DNA from 4 places in the Streptomyces sp. NPDC002490 genome. Region 1 is predicted to be linked to each of the others. Evidence: riboswitches for the same ligand, from Rfam matches in the RefSeq annotation. Region 1 holds a riboswitch; each other region holds the start of a gene.
The links. A riboswitch is a leader RNA that binds a small molecule or an ion and turns the genes downstream of it on or off. The one in region 1 is predicted to bind cyclic di-AMP.
Positions count from the first base shown of each region.

Region 1 (7,402 bases):
CATGCACCTGGAGCACGCGGCCCCCGAGCGGGACGTCTCGCTGTACATCAATTCGCCCGGCGGCTCGTTCACCGCCATGACCGCGATCTACGACACCCTGCGCTACCTCAGCTGCGACGTGGAGACCATCTGCCTGGGGCAGGCCGTGTCCGCCGCGGCGGTCCTCCTCTCGGCGGGCACCCCCGGCAAACGGCTGGCGCTGCCCGGGGCGCGGGCGACGATCCATCAACCCGCGCTGCCGGAACCGCTACGGGGCCAGGTCGACGACCTGGCGATCCAGGCCCGGGAACTCCGGCGCCGACGCGATCTGATGGAGGAACTGCTGGTGCGGCACACCGGACGCAGCCGCGCACGGGTGGCGGCCGACCTCGAACGGAACCGGTTCCTCGACGCCGCCCAGGCCCTGGAGTACGGCCTCGTGGACCGGATCGTCACCACCCGCGCCGGCAGCACGCCGCCCGCCCCGCCCGCCCGGTAGGCGGTCGTGCTTCCCGACCTCCCGCCCTTGCCGGCCCTCACCCGGGCCGAGGGGGAGGTGATCGACCGCTACCTGGAGGCGGTCGACCTCCTCGGGCGGATCAATCCGGCGCGCGGCGACGACACCTATCGCGGCCTGCGCGCCGCGCAGGCGCTGGTCAGCACGGCCGTGGTGCTGCGGGACGCGCTGGCGCTGATGCACCAGCGCGGCGAGAGCCGGCTGTGCGCCGACACGCTGGCCCGTGCGCTGCGCACCCTGGACGGGGTGCGCCGGGCGGCACGCGTCGGGCTCCCACCGGAGCAGAACTGACCCGGCGTCCGGGCAGAGCCGGAAACGGCCCAAACGGGGTACCACGAACAGCGGATCCCGGAGTAGACGTTTCCAAGGGCCCGACTTGCGCGGTTCGTCCACTCCATAGTGGGCAATCGACGTTTCGCCGCTGGTACCGGGGTCGTCAGGCACCCGTCACCCGCTCTTGCGGGACGACTGTCCACCCGAACGGGCCAGGGGTGAGGAGACTCACAAACCAGCGGTAACGTTCGGTTTTTCCGATGGTCATGCGTGAAGATCCCTTCCGACGACAAGCCCCCGCCACAGCGGCGGGGCGGTCCGGGCGGACGCCGAGTCCTGCCGCCGCCCGGACGCCAGGTCGACAGGAGTGGACGGCAGGAGTGGAGGACCCGAGCAAGCCGGGCCGTCGGAGCGATCCGGACGGCCCTTGGGGTGAAGCCGCGTCAGCGGCCGGGCATCTTCGCCTGCCCGAACCCGACAGGTCATCCTTCACAGGCGGCTGACGAAGGGTTGCGCAATGACTGCGCTCAATCGTGTTCCGTCGCTGCTGACCATGGCCTCCGCGGCCTCGGCACTCACCCTCGCCGCCGTGGGAGGGACCATAGTGGCCCCCGGCGGCGCCACGGAGGCGTCCGCCGCGACGCCCGCGACCAAGGCACTCAAGGTGGCCGCCTCGAAGAAGGGCGCTCCCTACCGGTACGGCGCGACGGGGCCCTACAGGTTCGACTGCTCCGGGCTCACGATGTACTCGTACAAGAAGGCGGGCAAGACCCTGCCCCGTACCGCAGCGGCCCAGTACAACAAGACCAAGCGCGTGAGCGCGGGCAACCGCGCCAAGGGCGACCTGGTCTTCTTCTACTCGGGCCGGAACGTCTACCACGTCGGCATCTACGCCGGCAGCGGCAAGATCTGGCACTCGCCGAAAACCGGCGACGTGGTACGCCTCTCCAAGATCTGGACCAAGAGCGTCAAGTACGGACGGGTGCGGTGAGCGATGCCACGAACTGAGCGGTGCATACGCTGAGGCGTGTGCCGACCGCCCGAAGGGGTGGGGGACGCACCGGTGCGTCCCCCACCCCTTCGGGCCCCGCTGGGCGGGTGCGCTTCCGGTTACCCATGAGACATGACTGACGACCGGCCCGGCGCTCCGCCCTCCGAGACCCCGATCCAGCGGACCAATCGGAACTTCGGCGAACTCCTCCAGGAACTCAGGGTCACCCAGACCGGGGTGCAGATCCTCTTCGCCTTCCTCCTGACCCTGGCGTTCACCCCCCGCTTCCCCACGCTGGACACCGTCCAGCGCACCGCCTACGTGGTCTCCCTGTGCCTGGCCGTCCTCGCGGCGGCCCTGTTCACGGCCCCCGCCGCCATCCACCGCTACCTCTTCCACCGCGGCGCCAAGCCCGACATCGTGCGGGTGTCGTCCCGCATCACCGAACTCGGTCTGGGCGTGCTGTCCCTGGCGCTCACCGGTTCGGTCCTGCTCTCCGTCGACGTGGCGGTGGGCCGGGCCGGCGGGGTGGCCGCCGGCGCGGGCACCCTGCTGGTCTGCACGGGGCTGTGGCTGGTCCTGCCCTGGCGGGTGCTCAGGCACCGACTGCGGCACGGAGCGGCGCCCGAGCGGCAGTGAGCGCCCAGGCGCGTCTGCTCACGCCAGCGCGCCCGCCGGAGCCCGCTCCACCACCACCCGCACCGCCCGGCGCACCTGGGCGTCCGTGAGGTCGGCACGGGCGGTCAACCTCAGCCGGGAGACGCCGTCCGGTACCGAGGGCGGACGGAAGCACCCCACGGCCAGCCCCTCGGCACGGCACTCGGCCGCCCAGCGGACCGCCGCCTCGGGCGACGGGGCGCGCACGGACACCACCGCCGCATCGAGGCGCGCCACGGCGCACCCCGCCCCGGACAGCAGGTCGTGCAGCAGGCCCGCGACCGCGCGGGCCCGGGCCGGCCGGTCGGGCTCGGCGCGCAGCACGCGCAGGGCGGCCAGGGCGGCCCCCGCCGCAGCGGGGGCGAGGCCGGTGTCGAAGATGAACGTACGGGCCGTGTTGACCAGATGGGCGATGACCCGGGCGGGCCCGAGGACCGCCCCGCCCTGGCTGCCGAGCGCCTTGGACAGGGTCACCGTGGCGACGACGTCCTCTGCGCCGGCGAGCCCCGCCGCGTGCAGGGCGCCCCGACCGCCGGAGCCGAGGACCCCGAGGCCGTGCGCGTCGTCCACCAGCAACCCGGCGCCCGCCGCCCGGCAGACGGCGGACAGTTCGCGGAGCGGGGCGGCCTCCCCGTCCACCGAGAACACCGAGTCGGTGACGGCGAGGGCGGGTCCGGGGCCTTCGGCGAGCGCGGTGCGCACCGCGTCCGGCGAGGCGTGCGCGACGATCCGGGTGGTGCCGCGCGCCAGCCGGCAGCCGTCGATCAGCGAGGCGTGGTTGGCCGCGTCGGAGACGATCAGGGTGCCGGCCGGGGCCAGGGCGGTGAGCGCGGCCAGGTTCGCCGCGTAACCGGAGGACAGCACCAACGCGGCCTCGAAGCCGCAGAAGGCCGCGAGTTCGTCCTCCAGTTCGGCGTGCAGGGCGGTGGTGCCGCTGACCAACCGGGAACCGGTGGCGCCGGCGCCCCAGCACCGGGCCGCCTCCGCGGCGGCGGCGGTCACCCCGGGGTGCCGGGTCAGCCCCAGGTAGTCGTTGCCCGCGAGGTCCAGCAGCGGCGAGTCGAGGGGCCGGGGGCGCAGCACCCGCACCAGCCCGGCGGCCCGCCGCCGGTCGGCCTGGGCGTCGAGCCAGTCGAACGGCGATGCCCTCATCTACGGCCTCCGGCGGTGGGGTGCGCCCGCGTCGGGGCGCCCCGACGGAGCCGGGTCCGGGCGGACGGTGGTTTTGTAGGCAGTGCACAGACCCTAACGGCCCAATCCCCGCGCCAGCATGTGGTGATACCCACACATCGATGCGCCAGGGTTGTCAGATGCCTCCTTGGCCGCGTGGGGTGGCGTAGGCCAGGATCGGCACCATGGACCTGTTGAACACGCTGGTGGACAAGGGACTGCGGCGCGAACTGCCGACCCGGGACGAGGCGCTCGCGGTACTGGCGACGTCCGACGACGAGGTGCTCGACGTGGTGGCCGCGGCCGGGAGGGTGCGCCGTCACTGGTTCGGCCGACGGGTGAAACTCAACTACCTGGTCAACCTGAAGTCCGGGCTGTGTCCCGAGGACTGCTCCTACTGCTCCCAGCGGCTCGGGTCGACCGCCGGCATCCTCAAGTACACCTGGCTGAAGCCCGAGCAGGCGACCGAGGCGGCAACGGCCGGGCTCGCCGGCGGGGCCAAGCGGGTCTGTCTGGTGGCGAGCGGACGCGGTCCGACCGACCGGGACGTGGACCGGGTCTCGGACACCATCCGGGCGATCAAGGACCGGCACGAGGACGTCGAGGTGTGCGCCTGCCTCGGGCTGCTGTCGGACGGTCAGGCGGAGCGGTTGCGGGAGGCCGGTGCCGACGCCTACAACCACAACCTCAACACCTCGGAGGGGACCTACGAACGGATCACCTCCACCCACACCTACGCGGACCGGGTGGACACCGTCCGCAAGGCCCACGCGGCGGGCCTCTCCGCGTGCTCGGGGCTCATCGCCGGGATGGGCGAGAGCGACGCCGACCTGGTCGACGTGGTGTTCGCGCTGCGCGCGCTGGACCCGGACTCGGTGCCGGTGAACTTCCTGATCCCGTTCGAGGGGACCCCACTGGCGAAGGAGTGGAACCTCACGCCGCAGCGGTGCCTGCGCATCCTGGCGATGGCCCGGTTCGTCTGCCCCGACGTGGAGGTGCGCATCGCGGGCGGCCGGGAGGTGCACCTGCGCAGCCTCCAGCCGCTGGCGCTGCACCTGGCCAACTCGATCTTCCTGGGCGACTACCTGACCAGCGAGGGCCAGGCCGGCAAGGCCGACCTGGACATGATCGCCGACGCCGGGTTCGAGGTGGAGGGCGCGGACCGGGTGACGTTGCCCGAGCACCGGGCGGCGCCTGCGGGCGGCGGCTGCGGCTCGCGCGGCGGTGGCTGCGGGTCGGCCGAGGAGGCCGGTCCCCGGGCCGCTGCCGACCCGGCGACGGCCGGCGGCTGCGGCCCCTGCGGACGTGCGGAGCCCGCCGGCCCCGAGGCGGAACCGCAGGCCGCCCGGCCCGACCTGGTGGCGGTGCGCCGCCGGGGCCCCGGCACCGACCTGGCCCCCAATGCCTGAGCCGGGCGCCCTGCCGGGCTCGGTGCGGGAGCTCGTGGAGCTGGACCGTCGGCACGTCTGGCACCCGTACGCTCCGATGCCGGGCGAGCAGGAACCGCTGGTGGTGGTGGAGGCGGAGGGGGTGCGGCTGCGGCTCGCCGAAGGGTGCGGCCGGCGGCTGGGCGGCCCCGACGTGCTGGTGGACGCGATGTCGTCCTGGTGGTCGGCGATCCACGGCTACCGGCACCCGGTCCTCGACCGGGCGGCGCACGAACAGCTCGGACGGATGAGCCATGTGATGTTCGGCGGGCTCACCCACGAGCCGGCGGTGCGCCTGGCGAAGCAACTCGTCGACCTCACCCCCGCAGGCCTGGAGCACGTGTTCCTGTCCGACTCCGGCTCGGTGTCGGTGGAGGTCGCGGTCAAGATGTGCCTCCAGTACTGGCGTTCCCTCGGTCGCCCCGCGAAGCAGCGGTTGTTGACCTGGCGCGGCGGGTACCACGGGGACACCTGGCAGCCGATGGCCGTGTGCGACCCGGACGGCGGCATGCACTCCCTGTGGTCGGGGGTGCTGCCCCGTCAGGTCTTCGCGGACGCTCCCCCCGCCGAGTACGACGAGGGGTACGCCGACCACCTGCGGGCGCTGGTCTCCCGGCACGCCGACGAGGTGGCCGCGGTGATCGTGGAGCCGGTGGTCCAGGGAGCGGGCGGCATGCGCTTCCACCCCCCGCGGTACCTACGGGTGCTGCGGGAGGCGTGCGACGAACACGGCGTGCTGCTGGTGTTCGACGAGATAGCCACCGGTTTCGGTCGCACGGGCGAACTGTTCGCCGCCGACCACGCGGGGGTCACCCCGGACGTGCTCTGCCTGGGCAAGGCGTTGACCGGCGGCTACCTGTCCATGGCGGCGACGCTGTGCACCTCGCGGGTGGCCCGGGGGATCTCCCGCGGCGAGGTCCCGGTGCTGGCCCACGGCCCCACCTTCATGGGCAATCCCCTCGCCTCGGCGATCGCCTCCGCCTCCATCGACCTGCTGCTCGCCCAGGACTGGCGGACCACGGTCAAGCGCATCGAGTCGGGCCTGCACCAGGCACTGGCCCCGGCGCGGGCGCTGCCCGGGGTGCGGGACGTGCGGGTGCGGGGCGCGATCGGGGTGGTGCAGTTGGACCGTCCCGTCGACCTGGCCGCGGCGACCCGGTCGGCGGTGCGCGAGGGCGTGTGGCTACGGCCCTTCCGCGACCTGGTCTACACGATGCCGCCGTACGTGACCGGCGACGAGGACCTGGCCCGGATCGGGCGGGCGGTGTGCGCGGCGGCCCGGGCGGGCTGACGCAGGCCCCGTCCCGGACGGGAGCGGGCCACACGGACGAACTGCGGATGGGAGCGGGGCATGGCGATCCTGGTCGTGACGGGAACGGGCACGGAGGTCGGCAAGACGGTCACCACGGCGGCGGTCGCGGCGGCGGCGGTGGCCGCCGGGCGGTCGGTCGCCGTCCTCAAGCCCGCCCAGACGGGAGTGCTGCCCGGGGAACCGGGGGACGCCGCCGAGGCGGCGCGGCTGGCCGGCCCGGTGACGGCGCGTGAACTCGCTCGCTATCCGGAGCCCTTGGCCCCGGCGACGGCCGCCCGACGGGCCGGGGCCGCCCCGGTCGGGGCCCGGGCGACGGCCCGGGCCGCCCGGCACCTCGCCCTCCACCACGACCTGGTCCTGGTGGAGGGCGCCGGCGGGTTGCTCGTCCGCTTCGACGACGCGGGCGACACCCTGGCCGACGCCGCCCGGCTGTTGGACGCGCCCGTGCTGGTCGTGGCCCCGGCGGGGCTCGGCACGCTGAACAGCACCGCGCTCACCGCGGAGGCGCTGCGGGTGCGCGGCGTGGAGCCGCTGGGCGTGGTGGTGGGCAGTTGGCCCGCGGAGGCGGACCTCGCCGCGCGCTGCAACCTCGGCGACCTGCCGGAGGCGGCGGGCGCCCCGCTGTTGGGCGCGGTGCCGGCGGGGGTCGGCGGGTGGCAGCCGGCCGCCTTCCGGAGCGCGGCTGCGCACTGGCTGGCGCCCCGCTTGGACGGTGTCTGGGACGCGGCGGCCTTCACCGCCCGCTGGCCGGCGCCGTCCGGGCTGGCGCCGACCGCGGGCTGACCGCCGGCGGCCGGCGCCACCGCTACGCCGCCCGTTCGGTGGCGTCCTCCCACAACCCGGTGGTGCGGGCGTCGACGAGCGCACCGATCCGGGCGAGGGCGTCGTCGATCGGCCCGGGGTCGATCCGACGGCCGTCGCGCAGCCGCAGGGCGACCCGACCGGCGGCGGCCTCCCGGGCGCCGATGACGGCCTGGTAGGGGACCAGCCGGGCGGTCCGGATCCGGGCCCCCAGACTCCCCCGGTCCGCTCCCGCCACCTCGACCCGCAGTCCCCGCTCCGCGCACCGCCGGGCG
Region 1 is NZ_JBEOWM010000025.1:52,489-59,890, forward strand. Features, by position in the region: gene ABT092_RS17995 (ATP-dependent Clp protease proteolytic subunit) at 1-478, shown strand, start outside; gene ABT092_RS18000 (hypothetical protein) at 485-787, shown strand; cyclic di-AMP (ydaO/yuaA leader) riboswitch at 1,111-1,282, shown strand; gene ABT092_RS18005 (C40 family peptidase) at 1,287-1,760, shown strand; gene ABT092_RS18010 (DUF6328 family protein) at 1,893-2,399, shown strand; gene ABT092_RS18015 (8-amino-7-oxononanoate synthase) at 2,418-3,569, opposite strand; gene bioB (biotin synthase BioB) at 3,773-4,996, shown strand; gene ABT092_RS18025 (adenosylmethionine--8-amino-7-oxononanoate transaminase) at 4,989-6,305, shown strand; gene bioD (dethiobiotin synthase) at 6,366-7,109, shown strand; gene thrS (threonine--tRNA ligase) at 7,132-7,402, opposite strand, start outside.

Region 2 (7,402 bases), on a different contig from region 1:
CAGCGGCGTGTCCAGGATGTACTGGGTCTGCACCTCGCTCAGCGAGAAGCGCTCGATCAGCCGCTCCTTGGCCTGGGCGCTGTTGTCGCTGGAGCGGATGACCCGGATGACCTCGTCGATGTCGACGAGCGCCACCAGCAGGCCCTCCACCAGGTGCAGCCGGTCGCGCCGCTTGGTGCGCCGGAACTCGCTGCGCCGGCGCACCACCGTGAACCGGTGGTCGAGGTAGACCTCCAGCAGCTCCTTCAACCCCAGGGTGAGCGGCTGGCCGTCCACCAGGGCGACGTTGTTGATGCCGAAGGACTCCTCCATCGGCGTCAGCTTGTAGAGGTGCTCCAGCACCGCTTCCGGGACGAAGCCGTTCTTGACCTCGATGACCAGCCGCAGCCCGTGCTCGCGGTCGGTGAGGTCCTTGACGTCGGCGACGCCCTGGAGCTTCTTGGAGCCGACCAGGTCCTTGATCTTCGAGATGACCTTCTCGGGGCCGACCGAGAACGGCAGTTCCGTCACCACCAGGCCCTTGCGCCGGGCGGTCACCGGCTCCACCGACACCGTCGCGCGGATCTTGAAGGTGCCCCGGCCGCTCTCGTAGGCGTCCCGGATGCCCGAGAGGCCCACCACCCGGCCGCCGGTCGGCAGGTCGGGCCCCGGCACGTACTTCATCAGCGCGTCCAGGTCGGCGCCCGGGTGGCGGATCAGATGGCGGGCGGCGGCGATGACCTCCCCCAGGTTGTGCGGCGGCATGTTGGTGGCCATGCCGACCGCGATCCCCGAGGAGCCGTTGACCAGGAGGTTCGGATAGGCGGCCGGCAGGGCCACCGGCTCCTGCTCCTGGCCGTCGTAGTTGGGTGCGAAGTCGACGGTGTCCTCGTCGATCGACTCCGTCATCAGGGAGGTCGCGTCCGCCATCCGGCACTCGGTGTACCGCATGGCCGCGGGCGGGTCGTCGTTGCCCAGGGAACCGAAGTTCCCGTGCCCGTCGACCAGGGGCACCCGCATGGAGAAGGGCTGCGCCATGCGCACCAGCGCGTCGTAGATCGACGCGTCGCCGTGCGGGTGCAGCTTGCCCATCACCTCGCCGACGACCCGGGCGCACTTCACGTAGCCGCGTTCGGGGCGCAGGCCCATCTCGTTCATCTGGTAGACGATCCGGCGCTGGACGGGCTTCATGCCGTCCCGGGCGTCGGGCAGGGCGCGCGAGTAGATGACCGAGTAGGCGTACTCGAGGAAGGAGCCCTGCATCTCGTCGACGACGTCGATGTCGAGGATCCTCTCCTCGAAGTCGTCGGGCGGCGGGGTCTTCGTGCTGCGGCGGGCCATCGCTGCTGCGGCTCCTCACAGTGTGTGCCAGGGCAGGAAACGGGATAACGGATGCCGACCATTGTGGCCCGGCGGACTGACAGCGCCGACCGCGACCCGTCCGCCGGTTCGCCGAGGTGCTCGCTCTCGGCGTAGCGGGGCCGGGAACTCCTCCACCCGTCAGCGCGCTTGCATACAGTGGCAGGACGGTAGGACGACTTCCAGTTTTCCGCGATCGAAGGGACGTACATGCCCATGGGTCACACGGCCACGCAGGCCGGCTCCGGCGGCCTGACAGCAACGGAACACCGCCTGGCCAACGGCCTGCGCGTGGTGCTCTCCGAGGACCACCTGACCCCGGTCGCCGCGGTCTGCCTGTGGTACGACGTGGGTTCGCGCCACGAAGTCAAGGGCCGTACCGGTCTGGCTCACCTCTTCGAGCACCTGATGTTCCAGGGGTCGAAACAGGTACCGGGCAACGGCCACTTCGAACTGGTGCAGGGCGCCGGCGGCTCCCTCAACGGCACCACCAGCTTCGAACGGACCAACTACTTCGAGACCATGCCCGCGCACCAGCTGGAGCTGGCGCTGTGGCTGGAGGCCGACCGGATGGGCTCGCTGCTCGCCGCGCTCGACCTGGAATCCCTCGACAACCAGCGCGCCGTGGTCAAGAACGAGCGCCGCCAGCGCTACGACAACGTCCCCTACGGCACCGCCTTCGAGAAGCTCACCGCCCTCGCCTTCCCGGACGGCCACCCGTACCACCACACCCCGATCGGCTCGATGGCCGACCTGGACGCGGCGACACTGGAGGACGCGCGGGACTTCTTCCGCACCTACTACGCGCCCAACAACGCGGTGCTCTCCGTGGTCGGCGACATCGACCCGGAGCGGACGCTCGCCTGGATCGAGAAGTACTTCGGCTCCATCCCCGGGCACGACGGCAAGCCCGCCCCGCGCGACGGAGCGCTGCCCGAGGTCATCGGCGGGGAACTGCGCCAGCTCGTCGAGGAGGAGGTGCCCTCCCGCGCGCTGATGGCCGCCTACCGGCTCCCGGAGGACGGCACCCGCGCGGCCGACGCGGCCGACCTGGCGCTCACCGTCCTCGGCGGCGGCGAGTCCTCCCGCATCTACAACCGGCTGGTCCGCCGCGACCGCACCGCGGTCGGCGCCGGCTTCGGGCTGCTCCGCCTGGCCGGCGCGCCCTCGCTGGGCTGGCTGGACGTGAAGACCTCCGCCGGCGTCGAGGTCCCCGAGATCGAGGCCGCCGTGGACGAGGAACTGGCCCGGTTCGCCGCCCAGGGCCCCACGCCCGAGGAGATGGAACGGGCCCAGGCCCAGTTGGAGCGCGAGTGGCTGGACCGGCTCGGCACCGTCGCCGGCCGCGCCGACGAACTGTGCCGGTACGCGGTCCTGTTCGGTGACCCCCAGCTCGCCCTCACCGCCGTCCAGCGGGTGCTGGACGTCACCGCGGAGGAGGTGCGTGAGGTGGCCGCGGCGCGCCTGCGGCCCGACAACCGCGCGGTGCTCGTCTACGAACCGCTGGAGCAGCCGCAGGCCGACGCCGACGAGAACGCAGACGAGGAGGCGGCCAAGTGACCACCGCCGAACCCACCGTGACCATGGACTTCCACCCCCAGCCGCAGGCCGGCACGGCCCGCCCCTGGGCCTTCCCCGAGCCCACCCGGCACACCCTCGGCAACGGCCTGACCGTGCTGCGCTGCGACCGTCCGGGCCAGCAGGTCGTCGCCGTGGAGGTGCTGCTGGACAGCCCGCTGGACGCCGAACCGGCCGGCCTCGACGGCGTCGCCACCATCATGGCCCGGGCGTTCTCCGAGGGCACCGACAAGCACTCCGCCGAGGAGTTCGCCGCCGAGCTGGAGCGCTGCGGCGCCACCCTGGACGCCCACGCCGACCACCCCTGCGTGCGGATCTCCCTCGAAGTGCCCGCCTCCCGGCTGGCGAAGGCCCTCGGGCTCCTCGCCGACGCCCTGCGCGCCCCGGCCTTCGCCGACAGCGAGGTCGAGCGGCTGGTCCGCAACCGCCTCGACGAGATCCCGCACGAGGCCGCGAACCCGTCCCGCCGCGCGGCCAAGGAGCTGTACCGCCAGCTCTTTCCCGCCGAGGCGCGGATGTCCCGGCCCCGCCAGGGCACCGAGGAGACCGTGGCGGCGATCGACGCGGCGGCCGTCCGCGCCTTCTACGAGAAGCACGTGCGCCCCGCCACCACCACGGCCGTCGTCGTCGGCGACCTCGCCGGCCTGGACGTGGAGGGACTCCTCGCCGACACCCTCGGCGCCTGGACCGGCAGCCCCTCGGCCCCCCGGGTCGTTGCGCCGGTGACCGCCGACGACACCGGGCGGGTGTTCATCGTGGACCGCCCCGGCGCGGTGCAGACGCAGCTGCTCATCGGACGGATCGGTGCCGACCGGCACGACCGGGTGTGGCCCGCGCAGGTGCTGGGCACCTACTGCCTGGGCGGCACCCTCACCTCGCGGCTGGACCGCGTGCTGCGCGAGGAGAAGGGCTACACCTACGGGGTGCGGGCCTTTGGCCAGGTGCTGCGCTCCACCTCGGAGGGCACCGGGGCGGCGATGCTCGCCATCTCCGGCTCCGTCGACACCGAGTCCACCGGGCCCGCGCTGACGGACCTGTGGACGGTGTTGCGCACTCTCGCCGCGGAAGGGCTCACCGACGCGGAGCGGGACGTGGCCGTGCAGAACCTGGTGGGGGTCGCCCCGTTGAAGTACGAGACGGCCGCGGCCGTCGCGGGCACCCTCGCCGACCAGGTCGAGCAGGGGCTCCCCGACGACTACCAGGGGCAGCTGTACCAGCGCTTGGCGGCCACCGGCACCGTGGAGGCGACGGCGGCCGCGGTGAACGCCTTCCCGGTGGACCGGCTGGTGACGGTCCTGGTGGGTGACGCGGCGCAGATCGAGGAGCCCGTGCGCGCCCTGGGCATCGGCGAGGTCACGGTCGTGACCGGCTGACCGCGTGCGGGCCCGCGGACCCCTTGCGGCCCGCGGGCCCGCACGGTGGCTCAACACCCGCTCGGCAGTCGCTCGGTGCGGTGGCGACCACGCGGGCGGGGGCGGCGTCGAACAGCGGGCGCAGCCGGTGACCGAGCGGACGGCGGCTCAGGCGGTACCGGGCGGAGGCGGATTCCCGCCCGTCCGCCGTCTCCGCGCGCCGCGGACACCGGACGGCAAGGGCCGCGGCCGTACCGGCGCGACGCGCTCCGGACCGTACCCCGCGAGGGGGTCCGTCGTGTCGTTCCGTCAGGAGTGCGGTGTGGGACGGATGTCCCGAAAGGGCGGGAGGTTGCGGTCCGCGGTGTGGCGTGCGCTACAAAACGGCCGTTCCGTTTGTCGTACCGAAGATCCTCCCCGTAGCGTCGGGGCGGCTGTCCGTCGTGCGGTACGCCGCAGTCGCGGCACCGGACAGTCATCGCCGAGTCCCCGTACGGTGCGAGCCAGGGGAGCCGGGGACCCGATCCGTCCCTGGGGTGAATCGGACGCCCGTCGCCACGCGGAGGGGGTCCGTAGGAGACCTTCCTGCTCCGAACCCGTCAGCTAACCCGGTAGGCGAGAGGGAAGGAAAGGACAGCCACTTCATGGCGTTCACCCGTGCCACCGGTAAGCACCGTCGCCCCACGCGCATCTCGCGGACCACCGCGAACGTCGCCGGCGTCGCCACCCTCACCACGACCGGTGTCATCGGTACCCTCGCTTCACCGGCCCTGGCCGCCCAGGAGCCGTCCTCGCTGGAGGACACGGGCCTCACCAAGACGGTGTCCATCGGCGACGCCGTCGCCGACGAGATCGACGCCCAGGCCGCCGCCCAGCAGATCGCCGCCGACGAGGCCGCCGCCATGGAGCTGGCCGAGGCGGAGGCCAAGCTGCGGGCCGCCGAGCAGAAGCGGCAGGCCGAGGCCGAGGCGGCGAAAGAGCGCGAGGCCCAGGAACGCGCCGCCCGCGAGGCCGAGCGCAAGCGCCTCAACACCTACGTGAGCCCGATCGCCGGCAGCTACGTCTCCACGTCCTACGGAGCGGGCGGCAACATCTGGTCCTCCGGCACCCACACCGGCATCGACTTCCACGCCAGCACCGGCACCCCGGTCCAGTCCGTGGGCTACGGCACCGTCGTCGAAGCCGGCTGGGCCGGCGCGTACGGCAACAACGTCGTCATCAAGATGCACGACGGCACCTACACCCAGTACGCCCACCTCTCGTCGGTGGCCGTCTTCGCGGGCCAGGCCGTCACCACCGGGCAGCAGATCGGACTGGCCGGGGCCACCGGCAACGTCACCGGCTCGCACCTGCACTTCGAGGCCCGGACCGGCGCCGACTACGGCTCCGACCTCGACCCCCTGGCCTACCTCCGCAGCCACGGGGTCAACCTCTGACCCACCCGCTCCGGCGGAACGTTCCGTCGACACCGTGAGCACCGAAGGGCCCCGGCCACCCGCCGGGGCCCTTCCGCACGTCCGGGCCCGCCCGCCCGCCTGTCCGTCCGTTCGATACGTGGCGGCCGTCCCATCGGTGTGAGGAATTCCCGTGCGGGTCGGAAAATTCCGCGTACTGCAATAGAGTCATCGAATCAGAGTCGATCGACCGCGGTGTGCGGACATAAAGCGGAGGTCCGATCGTGAGTATTCCCGCCACGGCGGTGTGCTCGGCCATTCGGGATGACATCGTCAGCGGTGTCCTGGAATGCGGGAGCCGCCTCACCGAGGAAGTGCTGGCCCGTCGCTACGGCGTTTCCCGGGTGCCGGTGCGCGAGGCGCTGCGCACCCTGGAGGCCGAGGGGTTCGTGGTCACCCGTCGGCACGCCGGGGCCTGCGTCGCCCGGCCGACCGAACGGGAGGCGGCCGATCTGCTGGAGGTGCGCCGGCTGCTGGAGCCGCTGGGGGCGTCCCGGGCCGCCGAGCGGCGCACCGAAGCCCACCTGAAGGTGCTGCGCGGTCTGGTGCGGCTGGGGCGGGAGCGGGCCGAGAACGGCACGGGCGAGGAACTCCGCTCGCTGGGCACCTGGTTCCACGAGACCTTGGACCAGGCTTCGGGAGGCCAGGGGCTCACCGCGATGCTCACCCAGCTCCGGCACAAGATCACCTGGATGTACACCGTCGAGCCGGCGGCGCGACCGGCCGAGCAGTGGGTCGAGCACGGAGTCCTCGTGGACGCGGTGGCCCGCGGGGACGCGGAACGCGCCGGCACCCTGATGGCCGCCCACACCGAGCGCGAGATCGGCGCGATGGTGGCCCGTCGCCGCCGGTTCCCGCACCGGCCGGGGGACGACGGGGCGGCGGCCGGCACGCGGGCGGGGAAACATTCCGTCAACACGGCGGGTGCGTCCCGGTAACACGGGGACGGTAGAAAAGGAGGAGGCGGGATTGCCGTAGGAATTCACTCTTCATTTCGGTGCCGTGCGTGCCGAAGGCGAGGGAAGTGAATTCTCTGACGATCGGGCCGATGCATCCGCCGGTGTGACGGAAAGCGATCCGCGGGCCTCGTGGTGCGGTGCGGGATTCGTGAATTCCCGTGAAGCGATGCGGGCCGAACGCGGGGGAGGCGTCCTCCCCGGAACGGCCCTGGCGCACCACGACGGGCGCCGGTCGGACCGCCTCCCGTGGGTCCGGTCCCCCGAGAGGCCGCTCCGCCCCGCCGGGAGCGGCCCGTGACGGCGGGCCCACCCGCCCGGCTCACACCGTCTCGGGCAACTCCTCCAGTCCTTCGGCCACCAACTTCGCCAGTCGGTCCAGCGCGGCGTCCGCACCCTCCGCCTCCGAGGCCAGGACGACCTCCTCGCCGCCGTGCGCACCCAGCCCCAGCACCGCCAGCATCGAGGCCGCGTTGACCGGGTCGGCGCCCCCCTTGGCGATCGTCACGGGAAGGCCGGTGGCCGAGGCCGCCCGGACGAAGATGGAGGCGGGGCGGGCGTGGAGACCCTCAGCCCAACCGACGGTGACGCGGCGCTCAGCCATGTGATGCTGCCCTTCAGGTGCTCTCTCGGGTGGTATGACCCTCTTCGGTTGTCTAGACCAGTCTCCCACAGCGGTGGCGGCCGGCCCGTGCGGTCGCCGGGCGCCGTGCCCGCGTCGACC
Region 2 is NZ_JBEOWM010000019.1:95,313-102,714, forward strand. Features, by position in the region: gene ABT092_RS14830 (DNA gyrase/topoisomerase IV subunit A) at 1-1,320, opposite strand, end outside; gene ABT092_RS14835 (M16 family metallopeptidase) at 1,549-2,898, shown strand; gene ABT092_RS14840 (M16 family metallopeptidase) at 2,922-4,289, shown strand; cyclic di-AMP (ydaO/yuaA leader) riboswitch at 4,738-4,901, shown strand; gene ABT092_RS14845 (M23 family metallopeptidase) at 4,913-5,704, shown strand; gene ABT092_RS14850 (GntR family transcriptional regulator) at 5,947-6,660, shown strand; gene ABT092_RS14855 (HPr family phosphocarrier protein) at 7,001-7,282, opposite strand.
Region 2: linked by a shared signal. The riboswitch ahead of ABT092_RS14845 (M23 family metallopeptidase) and the one ahead of ABT092_RS18005 (C40 family peptidase) in region 1 are both predicted to bind cyclic di-AMP.

Region 3 (7,402 bases), on a different contig from region 1:
CACCGCCACCGGCGAGGTGCTGCGCGGCCGGGTGCTGGTGAACTGCGCCGGGCTGCACTGCGACCGCATCGCCCGGCTCAGCGGCGACGACCCCGACGTCCGGATCGTCCCCTTCCGCGGCGAGTACTACGAGCTGGCCCGGCCCGAGCTGGTGCGCGGACTGGTCTACCCGGTGCCCGACCCGGCCTTCCCCTTCCTCGGGGTGCACCTCACCCGCGGCATCGACGGCGGGGTGCACGTCGGCCCCAACGCCGTCCCCGCACTCGCCCGTGAGGGCTACGACTGGCGCACCCTGCACCCCGGGGAGCTGGCCGGCACCCTGTCCTGGCCCGGCTCCTGGCGGATCGCGGGCCGCCACTGGCGCTACGGCGGCGGCGAACTGCACCGCTCCCTGTCGAAGAAGGCGTTCACCCGGGCGGTGCGCCGACTGCTGCCCTCGGTCACCGCCGACGACCTGATACCGACCGCGGCCGGCGTCCGCGCCCAGGCCGTGCTGCGGGACGGCACCCTGGTCGACGACTTCCTGCTGCGCGAAGGCCCCCGCACCGTCCACGTGCTGAACGCCCCCTCCCCCGCCGCCACGGCCTCCCTGCCGATCGGACGGGAGGTCGCCGGCCGGGCGCTGCGGATGCTGACCGCCATCGACGACTGAGCCGGCGGTGCACCGGCCTTTCGTAGAATCGCAGGCACTGTGTCCGAGCATGACGAATCACTCCAGAGTCCCCGCGCCCCGCTGACCGGAGCACCCGGCCCGGCCCCCGCGGACCCCGAGCCGACCGCAGCACCCGGCCCGGCCGCCCGGTCGCGGATGTTCCCGCCCGGCGAGGGCCCCGCACCCGACCCCGCGGGCGCCCACTTCGACCGGCGCATCCGCAGCTTCCAGCCCCGCCGCAGCCGGGTCACCCGGGGGCAGGGCGACGCCATCCGCCGCCTCTGGCCCGCCTGGGGCCTCGACATCGACGGCAGCCGCGTCCTCGACCTCGACGAACTCTTCGGCGGGCTGCCCGTGGTGCTGGAGATCGGCTTCGGCATGGGCGAGGCCACCGCGCGGATGGCCGCCGAGGACCCCGGCACCGGCATCCTCGCCGTGGACGTCCACACCCCCGGCCAGGGCCATCTGCTGGGCCTCGCCGACCAGGCGGGCCTGGACAACGTCCGGGTCGCCAACGGGGACGCGATCATCCTGCTCAGCCGGATGTTGGCACCCGACAGCCTGGACGGGCTGCGCGTGTACTTCCCCGACCCCTGGCCCAAGAAGCGGCACCACAAGCGGCGCATCGTCCAGCCCGAGTTCCTGACGCTGGCCGCGAGCCGGCTGAAGCCGGGCGCCCTGCTGCACTGCGCGACGGACTGGGAACCGTACGCCGAGCAGATGCTGGAGGTGCTCACCGCGCACCCCGACTTCCAGAACGTGCAAGCCGACGGCGGCTTCGCACCCCGACCCGCGTTCCGACCGCGCACCCGCTTCGAGGGCCAGGGGCTGGAGAAGGGGCACGTGGTGCGTGACGTGCTGTTCCGCAGGTCGGTGCGGGCCGGGGACGACCGCTAGGGCATCGCCTCCGGGGCGGACGGCACCGTAGGGTCGTGGCGATGGCCACCACTCCCGCGCGACGCCCGACCGGGGACGGCGCTCCGCCCGGTCCCGCGCCCGCCGCCCTGCCCGACCTTCCCGCCGCCCCGCCCGCAGCGCCGCCCCGCGCGCGCTGGTGGCGGCGGCGGCGCGTGACGATCGGGGCGGGCGCCGGGGTGCTGGCCCTGTGCGGAACCGTGCTGCTGGCCCTGGTCCGCGAGGAGACCGGGACCCCGGGGTTCCTGGTGGGGCTCGCTCTGGCCGTGCTGCCGGTGCCGCTGCTGCTGGCCGCCTTCCACTGGCTGAACCGGGTGGCGCCGCGGCCCTGGCGGGACACCGCCTTCTGCTTCGCCTGGGGCTCCTGCGCCGCGGCGCTCATCTCCATCGTCGCCAACAGCTACGCCGTCCACTGGATAGCCGACGAGACCGCCGACCCGGACGGCGCGGACACCCTGGGGGCCACGGTCGTCGCCCCCGTGGTGGAGGAGTCCGCCAAGGCCGCGGCCATCCTGCTGGTCTTCGTGTTCCACCGGCGGGGCCTCACCCGCCTCCTCGACGGGGTGGTGGTCGCCGGAGTGACCGCCACCGGGTTCGCGTTCGTCGAGAACGTCCTCTACCTCGGCACCGCCTTCGACACCGACCGCACCAGCGGGGACACCGGGCTGGCCTCCCTCACCCTGATGACCTTCCTCGTCCGGGTCGTGCTGTCGCCGTTCGCCCATCCCCTGTTCACCGTGGTCACCGGCCTCGGCTTCGGGCTGGCCGCACTGCTGCCGCCCCGGCAACGCGTGCGGCGCGCCCTGGCCCCCGCCGTCGGACTGCTCCTCGCCATGGGGCTGCACGCCCTGTGGAACGGGTCCACCACCTTCGGCGACGCCGGATTCTTCCTGGTGTACGGGGTGTTCATGGTGCCCGTGTTCGGCGTGGTGACCTGGTGGACGCTCCGGACCCGGCAACGGGAACTGAAGGTCCTGCGCGAGGTGCTGCCCGACTACGTCGCGGCGGGCTGGCTCGCCTTCCCGGAACCCTTCGCCCTCGGCTCGCTGCGCGCCCGCACCCTGGCCCTGGACCACGCCCGCCACCACGGCGGCGCCCCGCTGCGCCGCACGGTCCGCGCCTACCAGGACGACGCCACCGCGCTGGCGCTCCTCCGGCACCGGGGCGCCCGCGGCGCCGCGGGCCCCGACTTCCTCGCCCGGGAACGCCGGCTGCTGGACGCCCTGTGGGACCGCCGGCACGCCGTGCGTCCGTCCCTGGTGCACGGCGCCCTGCTCACCGCGCCCTGGTCGGTGCTGCCGCCGCCCGCGTACGGCTACGGCGCCCGGTTCCCCCACGGGCACCCCGGCTACGGGCCGCCGTCCCCCGGGGCGCCCGTGCCGGCGCCGGGCACCGCCCCGGGCCGGCCGGCCGAGGGGCAGGGCTGACCGGCACGGCCACGGACGTGGACGCCGGCCCGGGCCCGGTTCGCCGTGCGCTCGGCGCAGCGGGTGAAGTGCGCGGGCGAGGACGGCCCGCTCCTCCACCACGACCGGGACCCGCAGTGGCACGAACGCGTGGACGGCAGGCCGTGCCCGCTCCGGGTCCCGGGCCGCGAGCGGGCCGGGACCCGGAGCGGGCACGGGCGGGCGTCAGGCGGACGCCTCGGTGAGCAGGGAGACTTCGGCGTCCGTGAGTTCCAGCTCCGCCACCGCGAGGAGGGCGGTGAGTTGCTCGGGGGTGCGGGCGCTCGCCAGCGGGGCGGCGATCGTGGGGCGGGCGGCCAGCCAGGCGAGGGCGATGGTGGCGGGCTCGGCGCCCCGCTCCGCGGCGACCGCGTCGAGGGCGGCGAGCACCCGCCGGCCGCGGTCGGTGGCGAGGTGGCGGGAGGCCGAACCGGAGCGGGCGCTGTCGACGGGGGTGCCGGGCCGGTACTTGCCGGTGAGGAAGCCCGCGGCGAGCGAGAAGTAGGGCACGGCCGCGAGCCCGTTGCGGGAGGCGACCTGCTGGAGGGTGCCCTCGTAGCTGTCGCGGGCGACGAGGTTGTACTCGGGCTGGAGGACCGCGTAGCGGGCCAGTCCCTCGCGGTCGGAGAAGTCCAGTGATTCCTGGAGCCGTTCGGGGCTGATGTTGGAGGCGGCGACGGCCCGGACCTTGCCGGCGCGGACCAGGTCGTCCAGGGCGCCGACGATCTCCTCCACCGGCACGGTCACATCGTCGAAGTGGGTGTAGTACAGGTCGATGTAGTCGGTGCCGAGCCGGGTGAGGGAGGCGTCCGCGGCGGCCTTGACGGTGGTGGCGGAGAGGCCCTTGTAGTCGGGGTGGGAGCCGACCTTGGTGGCGACGACGACGTCCGCGCGGTTGCCGCGGGCGGCCATCCACCGGCCGATCAGGGTTTCGGACTCGCCGCCCCGGTTGCCGTCCGCCCAGGCGGAGTAGGCGTCGGCGGTGTCGAGGAAGTTGCCGCCCGCGTCGGCGTAGGCGTCGAGCACGGCGAAGGTCTGGGAGGTGTCCGCGGTCCAACCGAAGACGTTGCCGCCGAGGGCGAGCGGGAAGACGTCGAGGCCGGACGGACCGAGCGGGCGCAGAGTGGTCATGGTGCTAGTCAACACCCCTGGCCGGCAACGCCTTCCCCGGACCGGCGGACCTGGTGCGTCGAGGGGACGAACCCGGTCCGCCGGCGCTCTCGCGGTGTGGGGGGACACCCGTCGCGGAACCGGGCGCACGACCGCGTGCGGAGGTGCGCCGGGCGCCGGTGGGGGTGACGGGTGGGTACGGGGGCCGCGGACCCGGGAGGGTCAGAGGCTGAGGCCCTTGCCGCGCAGGAACGCGGCCGGGTCGACGGCGGCGCCGCCGCCGGGGTGGACCTCCAGGTGCAGGTGGGCGCCGGTGCTCTTGCCGGTGGAGCCCACCGAGCCGATGAACTGGCCGGTGGTGACCTTCTGGCCGACGCTCACGCCGATGGACGACTGGTGGGCGTACCAGAGTTCGGTGCCGTCGTCGAGGGTGAGGACCGTGCGGTAGCCGTACGAGCCGGACCAACCGGCCTGGGTGATGGTGCCGCTGCCGATGGCCTTCAGCGGGGTGCCGGCGCCGGCGGCGAAGTCGAGGCCGGTGTGGGCGCCGGAGGACCACATCGCACCGGACTGCCCGTAGGAGGAGGTCAGCGTGTACGAGGAGAGGGGGAGCGTGAAGCTCTTGGCGAGCTTCGCGAGGCGCTCCTTCTCGGCCTGCGCGGCCTTGGCCCTCGCCTCGGCCTCCGCCTTCCTGCGCTCCGCCTCGGCCTTGGCCTTCGCCTTGGCCTTCGCTTCGGCTTCCGCCTTGGCCTTGGCCTTGGCCTCCGCCTTGGCGGCGGCTTCGGCGGCCTTCTTCACGGCGGCCTTCTCGGCTGCGGCGCGGGCCGCGGCCTCGGCCTGGTCCTGCTGCTGCTCGGCCTGCTGGAGGATGCGGGTGCGCAGGGCCTCGCCCGCGTCGGTGGCGCCCCGGGCGGCGTCGGCGGTGGTGACGCCGGCACCGGTCAGGGGGGCCACGGCGGGGGTGGCGGCGGCCTTCTGCTGGGGCTCCTCGGCGGAGTCCCCGGGCATGATCGAGCCGAGGTCGAGGTCGGGCATCGAAATCTTGATGGGGGGCTTGCCGCCCTGCGCGGTGGCGATGCCGCCCGCGCCGACCGCGGCGATGACGCCGACGCCCAGGACCGTGGAGCTGCGGGCGAGCCCGCCGCGCTGCTTGGCGACGCGGTGGCGACCGCGCACCGGTCGGACGGTGTCGGCGGTGGGGTTCCAGACCTCCCGCGCCTCGCCCTCGGTGACCTCGGGGCCGTACACCCGCTGGTAGGGGGAATGGGTCCCGTCCTCGACGGTCGTGGATGCGTGAGGGGCTTCGGGGGCAGGCCGATTGGACGCCACTGAGGCGTACTCCTTCCTTCCTTCTCGCCTACCGGGTTAGCTGACGGGTTCGGAGCAGGAAGGTCTCCTACGGGTCGCCTTCACGAGAAGGCGGCCCGATTCACCCCAAGGTGGTGGTTCCCCGGTTCCCTCGCGGGATTCGGCGCGTGCGCACGGAGCCGCCTCTGTGACGGCTGGGACGACCGCGCTGCGTTATCGAACGTTAATAGACCCGGGGCTCGGATTCCAAGCGCTTCCGAGTGATCGTTAGCGCTCACAGCAGGGACTTATCAGGACACGGAGGGGCGGATACGGGCGAGTTGGCGGTCGGACAATATTCCTCGGCGAGGCACTTTTTTCCCTGACGGATACTCAGTTGTTATCGGAAAGCGAAGCCGTGACTACAGGGGGTGAGGGGGCTGATGGGAGGCCGCCGGACGGCGGGGCACCGCCCCCGCCGCCGGGGGCGTCAGGGCCGTCGCACCGCCAACATGGCGAGGTCGTCCTCCGGTCCCGCGCCCGTGTGCCGGACGACCTCCTGGGTGAGGGCGGCCAGCAGCTCCTCCGGGCCGGGGAAGGCCCGGCCCCGCAGCCACCGCGCCGGATCGAAGAACTCCCCCCGCCCGTCCCGGGCCTCGGACAGTCCGTCGGTGTACACCAGCAGGGTCGTCCCCGGCGGGAAGTCCACCTGGTCGCAGGAGTCGGGCCACACCCCCAGGTCGAGCATGCCCAACGGCAGTGCCGGACGGCGCGGGAACACCACGGTCAGCCCCCCGTCCGGGACCAGCAGCAGCGGTGTCGGATGCCCCCGGTTGAGGATCCGCACCACGTCCTGACCGTGCGGCAGCTCGGCGAGCACCGCGGTCGTGAACCCCTCGAAGTCGTCGACCTCGCGCCGGCGCACCCCCTCCCGGGCGAGGGCGCGTTCCAGCCGACCCGCCACCGCCTCCAGGGTCGCCTCCTGCTCCGCGGCCTCCCGGAAGGCCCCGATGAGCACCGCCACCGCCGACACCGCGCCCATCCCCTTGCCCCGCACGTCACCCACCACCAGCCGGACCCCGTGCGGGGTGTCCTGCACCGCGTACAGGTCACCGCCGATGGACGCGTCGGCCTGCGCGGCCTCGTAGCGGGCGGCGATGTCGAAGCCGCCGATCCGGGCCGCGGGCTCCGGCAGCACGGCCCGCTGGGCCGCCTCCGCGACCTCCCGGGCCGAGGCCAGCCGGGCACTGCTGCGGCGGGTGAGCCGGTTGATCACGACGGCCAGGACGGACACCACGACGATCGTGGCCAGGTCGGTGAAGGACTCGGCCCGCCCCAGGTCCCCGTCCTCCCACCGCTCGCTGATCATGGCGGCGCAGGCCGCGAGCCCGATGGCCACCGTGCCGAGCAGCCCGTAGAAGGGGGCGGCGGCCAGCGGTGCCGCGGCCAACAGGGGCGCGGCGGTGATCCGGGACGGGGTCAGCTCGTCGTAGAACACCCCGGCCACGATCAGCAGCAGCGGAAGCGCCCGGACGAACCGGTTGCCCCGGCGGGCCCGGCGATGACGCCCGCCGACACCCGTCCGCGCACGGGCCCCGGCCTCCGCGGACTCCTCCTCGGTCGGTGCACCTCCGTGGCCCACGTACCGTCTCCCGCCGCCTGCCTACCGATCGCCGCCCGTCCCAGGCTGGCCCCCGCCCGGGCCGGCAGCGACCCGTACGGGCCGTACGGGTGAGGGCAGCACACGACGAAGGCCCGGAAGCAAGGGCTTCCGGGCCTTCGTACGGAGTAGCGGGGACAGGATTTGAACCTGCGACCTCTGGGTTATGAGCCCAGCGAGCTACCGAGCTGCTCCACCCCGCGTCGGTAAGCCCAACTCTACACCACGTCCGGACCCCTCCGACCACGCCTTTTCCGCTACCGCCCACCCGCCCGCCCGGCGCACCGGACGACCCCCGCCCGGCGGACCCGGCACCCGGTCAACGGGCGCACC
Region 3 is NZ_JBEOWM010000077.1:6,368-13,769, forward strand. Features, by position in the region: gene lhgD (L-2-hydroxyglutarate dehydrogenase) at 1-652, shown strand, start outside; gene trmB (tRNA (guanosine(46)-N7)-methyltransferase TrmB) at 692-1,549, shown strand; gene ABT092_RS29235 (PrsW family intramembrane metalloprotease) at 1,591-2,994, shown strand; gene ABT092_RS29240 (aldo/keto reductase) at 3,199-4,143, opposite strand; gene ABT092_RS29245 (M23 family metallopeptidase) at 4,345-5,451, opposite strand; cyclic di-AMP (ydaO/yuaA leader) riboswitch at 5,462-5,606, opposite strand; gene ABT092_RS29250 (PP2C family protein-serine/threonine phosphatase) at 5,900-7,051, opposite strand; tRNA gene ABT092_RS29255 (tRNA-Met) at 7,199-7,272, opposite strand.
Region 3: linked by a shared signal. The riboswitch ahead of ABT092_RS29245 (M23 family metallopeptidase) and the one ahead of ABT092_RS18005 (C40 family peptidase) in region 1 are both predicted to bind cyclic di-AMP.

Region 4 (7,402 bases), on a different contig from region 1:
GAGCACCTGGAGCACGCCCGGCGGCTGCGGGCGGCGTTGCCGGAGCGGGTGTACCTGTGGGTGAACGCGGCCGAGGGGCACGTGTACACCGACGAGGAGGCCGCGGCCTGGACGGAGGTGGATCCGCTGTTCCCGTTCAGCCGTCATCCGCACCGCAGCGGAGGGCTGCCGTGCCGGACGGGTGCGTCGGTGGTGTCGGTCGACGGGGACGGCACGGTGCGGCGTTGTCACTTCGTCCGGTCCGTGCTGGGCAACCTCTACGACGGTTCGTACCGGGCGGCGCTGGCACCGCGGCCGTGCCCGCTGGCGCGGTGCGACTGCCACATCGGGTACGTGCACCTGGAGTCCCTGCCGCTGTACGACGTGTTCGCCGGGGGCGTGCTGGAGCGGATTCCGGCACCGTCCGGGACGGTGTGGCTACCGTCGCCGGGCGATCCCGGCTGACCCCGGCGGCAGCGGCCGTTCAGAGGGGGAGCAGATCGGGGCGCTTGGCCTCGACCTGGTCGCCGGAGGACACCCCGCGCAGTCGGCGTCCGATCCAGGGCACCAGGTACTCGCGCGCCCAGTGGATGTCGTCGCGCCGTTCTTCGAGGACGCCGCGGGGCGGTAGCGGGGGCCAGGGCTGGTCGGGGTCGGCGGGCACCTCGACGTCGAGGACCTGGGCGGCGCGGAGCGCGACCCGGGTGTGCCCCTCGGGCGAGAGGTGCAGGCGGTCGGTGTCCCAGGCCCGGCGGTCCTGCACGGTCCTGAGGGACCACAGGTCGAGGACCGGGCAGTGGTAGCGGTCGGCGATGGCCCGCACATGGCCGTTGTAGGTGGCGATCTTGCCGCGGAGGCGACGGAAGACGGGGACGCCCCGGGTGTCGAACCCGGTGGTCAGCATGACCGTGCCGACGGTGGAGGCGAGGTGGGCGACGGCGCGTTCGAAGCGTTCGGCCACCTCGTCGGGATCGCTGCCGGGGCGGATGATGTCGTTGCCGCCCGCGCAGAAGGTCACCAGGTCGGGGGCGAGCTCCCGGGCCCGGGGTATCTGCTCCTCGACGATCTGGTCGAGGAGCCGCCCGCGGACGGCGAGGTTGGCGTAGCGGAAGGCGTGCTCGGGGAGCCGGTCGCCCAGGAGGACGGCCAGCCGGTCGGCCCAGCCCACGAACGATCCGTCGGGCCCGGGGTCACCGACGCCCTCCGTGAAGCTGTCGCCGAGCGCTGCGTAGGACCGGATGCCGTCAGGGGGGAGGAACGTCGACTCTGCTGTCACATCGACCCATCCTTCCTCGCCCGGCGTGACCTACGCCACCGTAACAATGCCTTCCAGGGGGTTGACGGGACGTGAGAAAGGCCATGCGGTCGACCGGCACGACACGGGAATAGGGGAACGGCCAGGCCCGTACAGCGCGACGCGGGGCCGCATCGGAGGATGCGGCCCCGCGTGCGGGAGCTCCCGGCGGGTCGCCGGACGGATCAGACGGAGACGCCCTTGGACCGCAGGTAGGTCAGCGGGTCGATGTCGGAGCCGTACGTCGGCGAGGTGCGGATCTCGAAGTGCAGGTGCGGCCCGGTGCTGTTGCCGGTGGAACCGGCGAGGCCGATCTGCTGGCCGCCCGAGACGGACTGTCCCGCGCTGACGCCGAGCTGCGAGAGATGGGCGTACTGGGAGTACTTGCCGTCGGCGTGCTGGATGATCACCTGGTTGCCGTAGGCGCCCGCCCAGCCCGCCGAGACGACGGTGCCCGGGCCGACCGCCTTGAGCGGCGTGCCGGCGGGGACGCTGAAGTCGACGCCGGTGTGGTAGCCGCTGGACCACATGCTGCCGGAGGCCCGGTAGGGGGTGCCCACCCCGCTGGCGACCGGCAGGGTGAAGCCTGAGGCGTTCGCGGCGGCGGGCGCCTCGGCCGCCGCGGGCGCGACCTTCGGGGCGGCGGGCTTCGGAGCGGCGGGCTTCGGAGCCGGTGCCTTCTCGGGGGCCGCCTGCCGGACCTCGGGCGCCTGGGGCTGGGCGGCCTTCGGGGCCGGGGCCTCGGGCGCGGCGGCCTTCGGCGCGGCCTGCTTCGGGGCGGCGGACTGCGGGGCGGCGGCCGGGGCACCGATGGCGAGCTCCAGACCGGGGCGGATCAGGTTCGGGTCGGCGCCGACCGCGGCCCGGTTGTCCTGGTACAGCCGCTGCCAGCCGCCGCGCACGTCCTGCTCGTCGGCGATCTTCGACAGGTGGTCGCCGATCTTCACGGAGTACGTGGTGACCTCGGCGCGGGGGGTGGCGGTCCGCTCCGCGGGGGCCTGCGGGGCGGCCGGGGCGGTGACGGCGGCGGAGCCCTTGGGGGCGGGGGCGGCCTCCCCGGCCTGGGCGTGGGCCTGGGCGGCGCCCATCAGCGGAAGCGCCAGGGCCGCCGCGCCACCGGACCCGGTGAGGGCGATGGCGCGGACGAGCCGGGCGGACGTGGGACGGCGGTGCTTACCCGTCGCGGGCATGGTGCGTTCCTCTCCGGCGCCTACGAGGTGAGCTGTCGGATTCGGGCGGGAGGTGCCCGGCCGCGCTCGCGCGGCTTCACCCCGAGCCGGTCCGGTCGCCCGGACTCGGCGTACTGCGTGTGGGTTCCCCGCTCCTGCCGATGTCGGTACGACGGTGGGTGCCGGACGGTGGCAGGACTCGGCGTCCGCCCGGAGTGAGCGTGACGCTAAGCGAGCCGGAACGGCCCGGACAACCGCGAGCACGTCGATGACCAGGTATTCCTTGATCCTTGCGGGATTTCCCGGTCACCCTGCGTCGACGACGGCGGGGGCCGCGGAACTCAATTCCCGGGCTGTGGACGGCAGGCGGAGCACGGCCGGCCACCACGTTCGGTGACCTCTATGATCCCGGTCACGACCGGCTTCCCCAGGCGGCTTTATTCCCGGCCCAGTTGGGATGAGGACCACCAAGATTCGCGAACGCTATGAAAATGCACATTGCAGGACATAGAGGCCAGGGCTCGCCCTCCGTGTTTCACAAGAAAAGCCCATCACATCCCGATTGTCGGACGATGTGATGTCGTATCGTCTGAACCGGCCCGCCGTCCGACGGCGCCGGCGGGGGAACCGGAGGAGCCCCGTGACGCAGCAGATCCCATCCACCGAGCCCGAACTGACCGGCGTGCGCAACTTCCGGGACCTGGGAGGACTGCCGACCGCGGACGGTCGCCGGATCCGCCACGGGGTGCTGTTCCGCAGCGGCCACCTCGCCCGCGCGACGGCACGGGACAGCCGGTACCTCGACTCGCTCGGTCTGCACACCGTCTTCGACTTCCGCAACGACGCCGACCGCGCCCTCGACGGCCACGACGTGGAGCTCCCCGGGGTGCGCCAGGTGAACATCCCGCTCAGCGACCCGGCCGACGGCGCCGCGTTCTGGCACATGGTGCGCAACGGCGACCTCACCGAACTCCGCGCCCTGCTGGCCGGGGGGCGCGCCGTCGACCAGATGGTGACGTCCTACCGGGTCATGATCGAGCAGCGGACGGCGGAGCACGCCCGGGTGCTGCACGCGCTCGCCGAGGACAGCGTGCCCGCCCTGCTGCACTGCGCCGCGGGCAAGGACCGGGCCGGACTCACCGTGGCCGTGGCGCTGCTGGCCCTCGGGGTCGAGCGGAGCGCGATCGAGGAGGACTACCTCAAGTCCAACGCGGCGCACCGGCGGTACCGGGTGCGCCGCGACGCGGACGCCGTCGACGGCTCCGCGCCCGAGGCCATGGAGTTGCTGAGCCCCCTCTTCGACGCCCGGGTCGAGTACCTGGCGGCCGCCTTCGAGACGATCGACCGATGTTGGGGCGACACCGACACCTATCTGCGCCGGGCCCTCGGTCTCACCCCCGGGCTGCGCGAGCGGCTGCGCGGACGGCTGCTCGACTGAGCCGGTCCCCGGCCGCCGGCGGGGTCACTTGGCTCCGACCTCGAACAGCAGCCAGATGAAGGCGGCGACCAGGTGGCCGACCGCGACGTAGATGACCAGTCGGATCCAGATGCTCGGCGGCATCTTGTCCTCCATGCGGGGCGTGGAGGTCCGCGGGGCGACCGGAGGCGCCGCGGGGTCGGTGGGGGGTACGGGTTCGGTCATCGGAGGTCTCCCGGGGTGTGGCCGTCCGCCGGGCCGAGGCACAGCGCGGCGGTCGGACTCTGCAACAGGGTATGCACGAAGAGGAGGTCGGTGCCGTCCTCGTCGGCGGCGCCGATCCGGTGCGGGGTCAGCGAGTCGAAGTGGGCGCTGTCACCGGGGCCGAGGAGGTGGGTGCTGTCCCCGAGCCTGAGCCGCAACCGCCCGGACAGGACGTACAGCCACTCTTCGCCCGGGTGGACCCGCACGATGTCGCCCTGGGTGCCGTACGGCACCCGGACCCGCAGGGCCTGCATCCCCCGGCCGGAGGCGCCGGCCTGCCAGTACGTCCAGCCGCCGGCCCGGGTGGGCTCCATGGTGGCGGCCTGCACCACGGCGTCGCGGTCGACGACCGTTTCGCCGAGCAGTTCGGAGACCGTGGTGCCGTACACCCGGGCGAGCGCCAGCAGCATCGGCAGGGAGGGCTGCCGTCGACCGGTCTCCAGCCGGGACAGGTGCGCCGGGGACAACCCGGCCGCGGCGGCAGCCGTCTCCAGGGTGAGCCCCGCGCCGCGCCGGAGCTCCCGCAGCCGGGGGGCGACGAGGGGGACCGCCGTCTCCGGGGCGGGGGCCGCGGCGGCGGGCGGTTCCTCGGGAGGGACGGACTCTGGGTGGCTCATGCTTCGATTGAGCCAGAAAAATGCCCCTCGGGCAAATTTCTTGCCCGAGGGGTAAAAAACGAGATCGCGGGTCGCTGCACCGCTCAGCGGACGGCCACCGCCTGCTTCACCAGTGTCCTCCCGAAGTCCCATATGAGGCCACCCCCCCGGTGCGCGTCGTCCATCACGGCGGTGAAGGCCGTGACGAAGCGGTCCACGTCCGCCTCGTCCACCACCAGCGGCGGGATCAGTTTGATCACTTCCAGCCGGTCCCCGGACACCTGGGTGAGGATGCGGTGCCGCTGGAGCAGGGGGGCCACCACCATCTGCGCGAACAGGCCCTTGCGGGCGGCCTGGAGCATGGTCCAGCCGCCCCGCAGCTTCAGCGACCGGGGGCGGCCGAACTCGATCCCGATCATCAGCCCCCGGCCCCGCACCTCGCTCAGCAGCTCGTAGCGGTCCACCAGGGCGGCCAGCCGGGAACGCAGCAGCTCCCCGACGGTACGGGCGCGCTCCACCAGGTGCTCGGACTCCAGCACCCAGAGCACCGCGAGCCCCGCCGCCATGGCCTGCGCGTTCGATCCGAAGCTCGCCGAGTGCACCAGGACCCGGTCCATGGAGGCGTACACCTTCTGGAAGATCCAGTCCCGCCCCAGGGTCGCCCCGACCGGGACGTACCCCCCGGACAGGGCCTTCGCCACGCAGATCAGGTCCGGCTCCACCCCGTCCTCGTGCTGGTGGGCGTAGAAGTCCCCGGTCCTGCCCAGCCCGGTCTGCACCTCGTCCGCGATCAGCAGCGCCCGGTGCGCACGCAGCAGCTCCTGGGCGCCGCGTAGGTACCCGGGCGGGGCCTCGTGGACGCCCTTGCCCTGGATCGGCTCCACGATCAGCGCGGCCACGTCGCCGCGCGCCAACTCCCGGGCGAGCGCATCGAGGTCGCCGAGCGGCACCGCCGTGTCGGGCAGCAGGGGCCCGAAGCCCTCCCGGAAGCCGGACTCCCCGTTGACGGAGAGGGCACCGGTGGTGAGCCCGTGGAAGGCGTGCGTGCAGTACAGCACCCGGGGCCGGCCGGTGGCGCAGCGGGCGAACTTGAGCGCGGTCTCCACCGCCTCCGTGCCGCTGTTGCCGAAGAACACCCGGTCCAGATGGGGGCTGTGGGCGAGCAGGCGTTCCGCGAGCAGCCCCGGCAGCGGCGGGCAGTCGAAGCGGGTGAGGTCGGCGAGGGAGGCGTCCAGCACGTCGTGGAGGGCCTTGCGCACCACGGGGTGGTGCCGACCGACGCCCATCACCCCGAACCCGGCCAGCATGTCCAGGTGGTCGTTGCCGTCCGCGTCCCAGAAGTGCGCGCCCTCGGCCCGTTCGTAGACCTTGTCGAAGCCGATGGTGCGCAGCATGCGGGGGAGCTGGTGGTTGAGGTGGCGGGAGTGCAACGCGTACCGCTCGCCGCCGCGTTCGGAGAGCAGTGCGCCGAGGTCGAACGCCTCGCTCATCGCGGACCGCCCTCCGTTCCCTCCGTCGTCGGCCCGGGGGGCGGTGCCGTCACGCGCGGTTGCCCGAGACCGTGTCGCGGGCGGCGCGCAGGCTCTCCCTGAGCGATCCCATGGTGGCGAGGACCGCGGTGGGTTCGTAGCCGCAGTGGGCCATGCAGTTGGCGCAGCGCGGGTCCTTGCCCCGGCCGTAGGCGTCCCAGTCCGTCTGCTCGACGAGTTCCCGGTAGGTGGGGACGTAGCCGTCGCTCATCAGGTAGCAGGGGCGCTGCCAGCCGAAGAGGGAGTAGTTGGGGATCGCCCAGGCGGTGCAGGGGAAGTCGACCCTGCCCTCCAGGAAGTCGAGGAACAGCGGCGAGTGGTTAAGTCGCCAGCGGCGGCGGTTGCCGCCGGCGAACGCCTTCCGGAAGAGTTCGCGGGTCTGTTCCACGCCGAGGAAGTGCTCCTGGTCCGGTGCCTTCTCGTAGGCGTAGGCAGGCGAGATCATCATCTCGTCCACCCGGAGGTCGTCGTTGAGGTAGTTGAGGACCTCGATGACGGTCTGCGGGGTGTCGGTGTTGAAGAAGGTGGAGTTGGTGGTGACCCGGAAGCCGCGCTCCTTGGCCTGCTCGATCGCCGCCACCGCCTCGTCGAACACGCCCTCCTTGGCCACCGACTCGTCGTGACGCTCCCGCAGTCCGTCGATGTGCACGGCGAAGGCGAAGTACGGGGAGGGGGTGAACCTCTCCATCTTCTTGCGCATCAGCAAGGCGTTGGTGCACAGGAAGACGTACTTCTTCCTGGCCACCAACTGGCGCACGATCTCGTCGATGTGCGGGTGCATCAGGGGTTCGCCACCCGCGATGGAGACCATCGGGGCCCCGGACTCCAGGACCGCCCCGACAGCCTGCGCGACCGGCATCCGTTGCTTCAACACCCCTGCCGGGTGCTGGATCTTTCCGCAGCCCTCGCACTTGAGGTTGCAGGCGAAGAGCGGTTCGAGCTCCACGATCAGCGGAAACTTGTCCCGCTTGCGGAGCTTCTGTTCGAAGAGGTAGGTCGCGACCTTGACGGACTGGCGGAGCGGCATGGCCATCTCAGCTCACCTCCGGGGGAGCATCACAGTGCGGTGCCATTCACTGAAGACGGGGAGCACGGCGCGGAGAACGCGGAAAGCCGATATTCCACCGCGCAGGGTGCCGATGCGGACGAGTTCG
Region 4 is NZ_JBEOWM010000021.1:92,866-100,267, forward strand. Features, by position in the region: gene ABT092_RS15960 (STM4011 family radical SAM protein) at 1-444, shown strand, start outside; gene ABT092_RS15965 (SGNH/GDSL hydrolase family protein) at 464-1,255, opposite strand; gene ABT092_RS15970 (M23 family metallopeptidase) at 1,459-2,463, opposite strand; cyclic di-AMP (ydaO/yuaA leader) riboswitch at 2,466-2,584, opposite strand; gene ABT092_RS15975 (tyrosine-protein phosphatase) at 3,083-3,880, shown strand; gene ABT092_RS15980 (DUF6126 family protein) at 3,905-4,084, opposite strand; gene ABT092_RS15985 (helix-turn-helix domain-containing protein) at 4,081-4,740, opposite strand; gene ABT092_RS15990 (aspartate aminotransferase family protein) at 4,824-6,209, opposite strand; gene hpnH (adenosyl-hopene transferase HpnH) at 6,259-7,281, opposite strand; gene ABT092_RS16000 (phosphorylase family protein) at 7,288-7,402, opposite strand, start outside.
Region 4: linked by a shared signal. The riboswitch ahead of ABT092_RS15970 (M23 family metallopeptidase) and the one ahead of ABT092_RS18005 (C40 family peptidase) in region 1 are both predicted to bind cyclic di-AMP.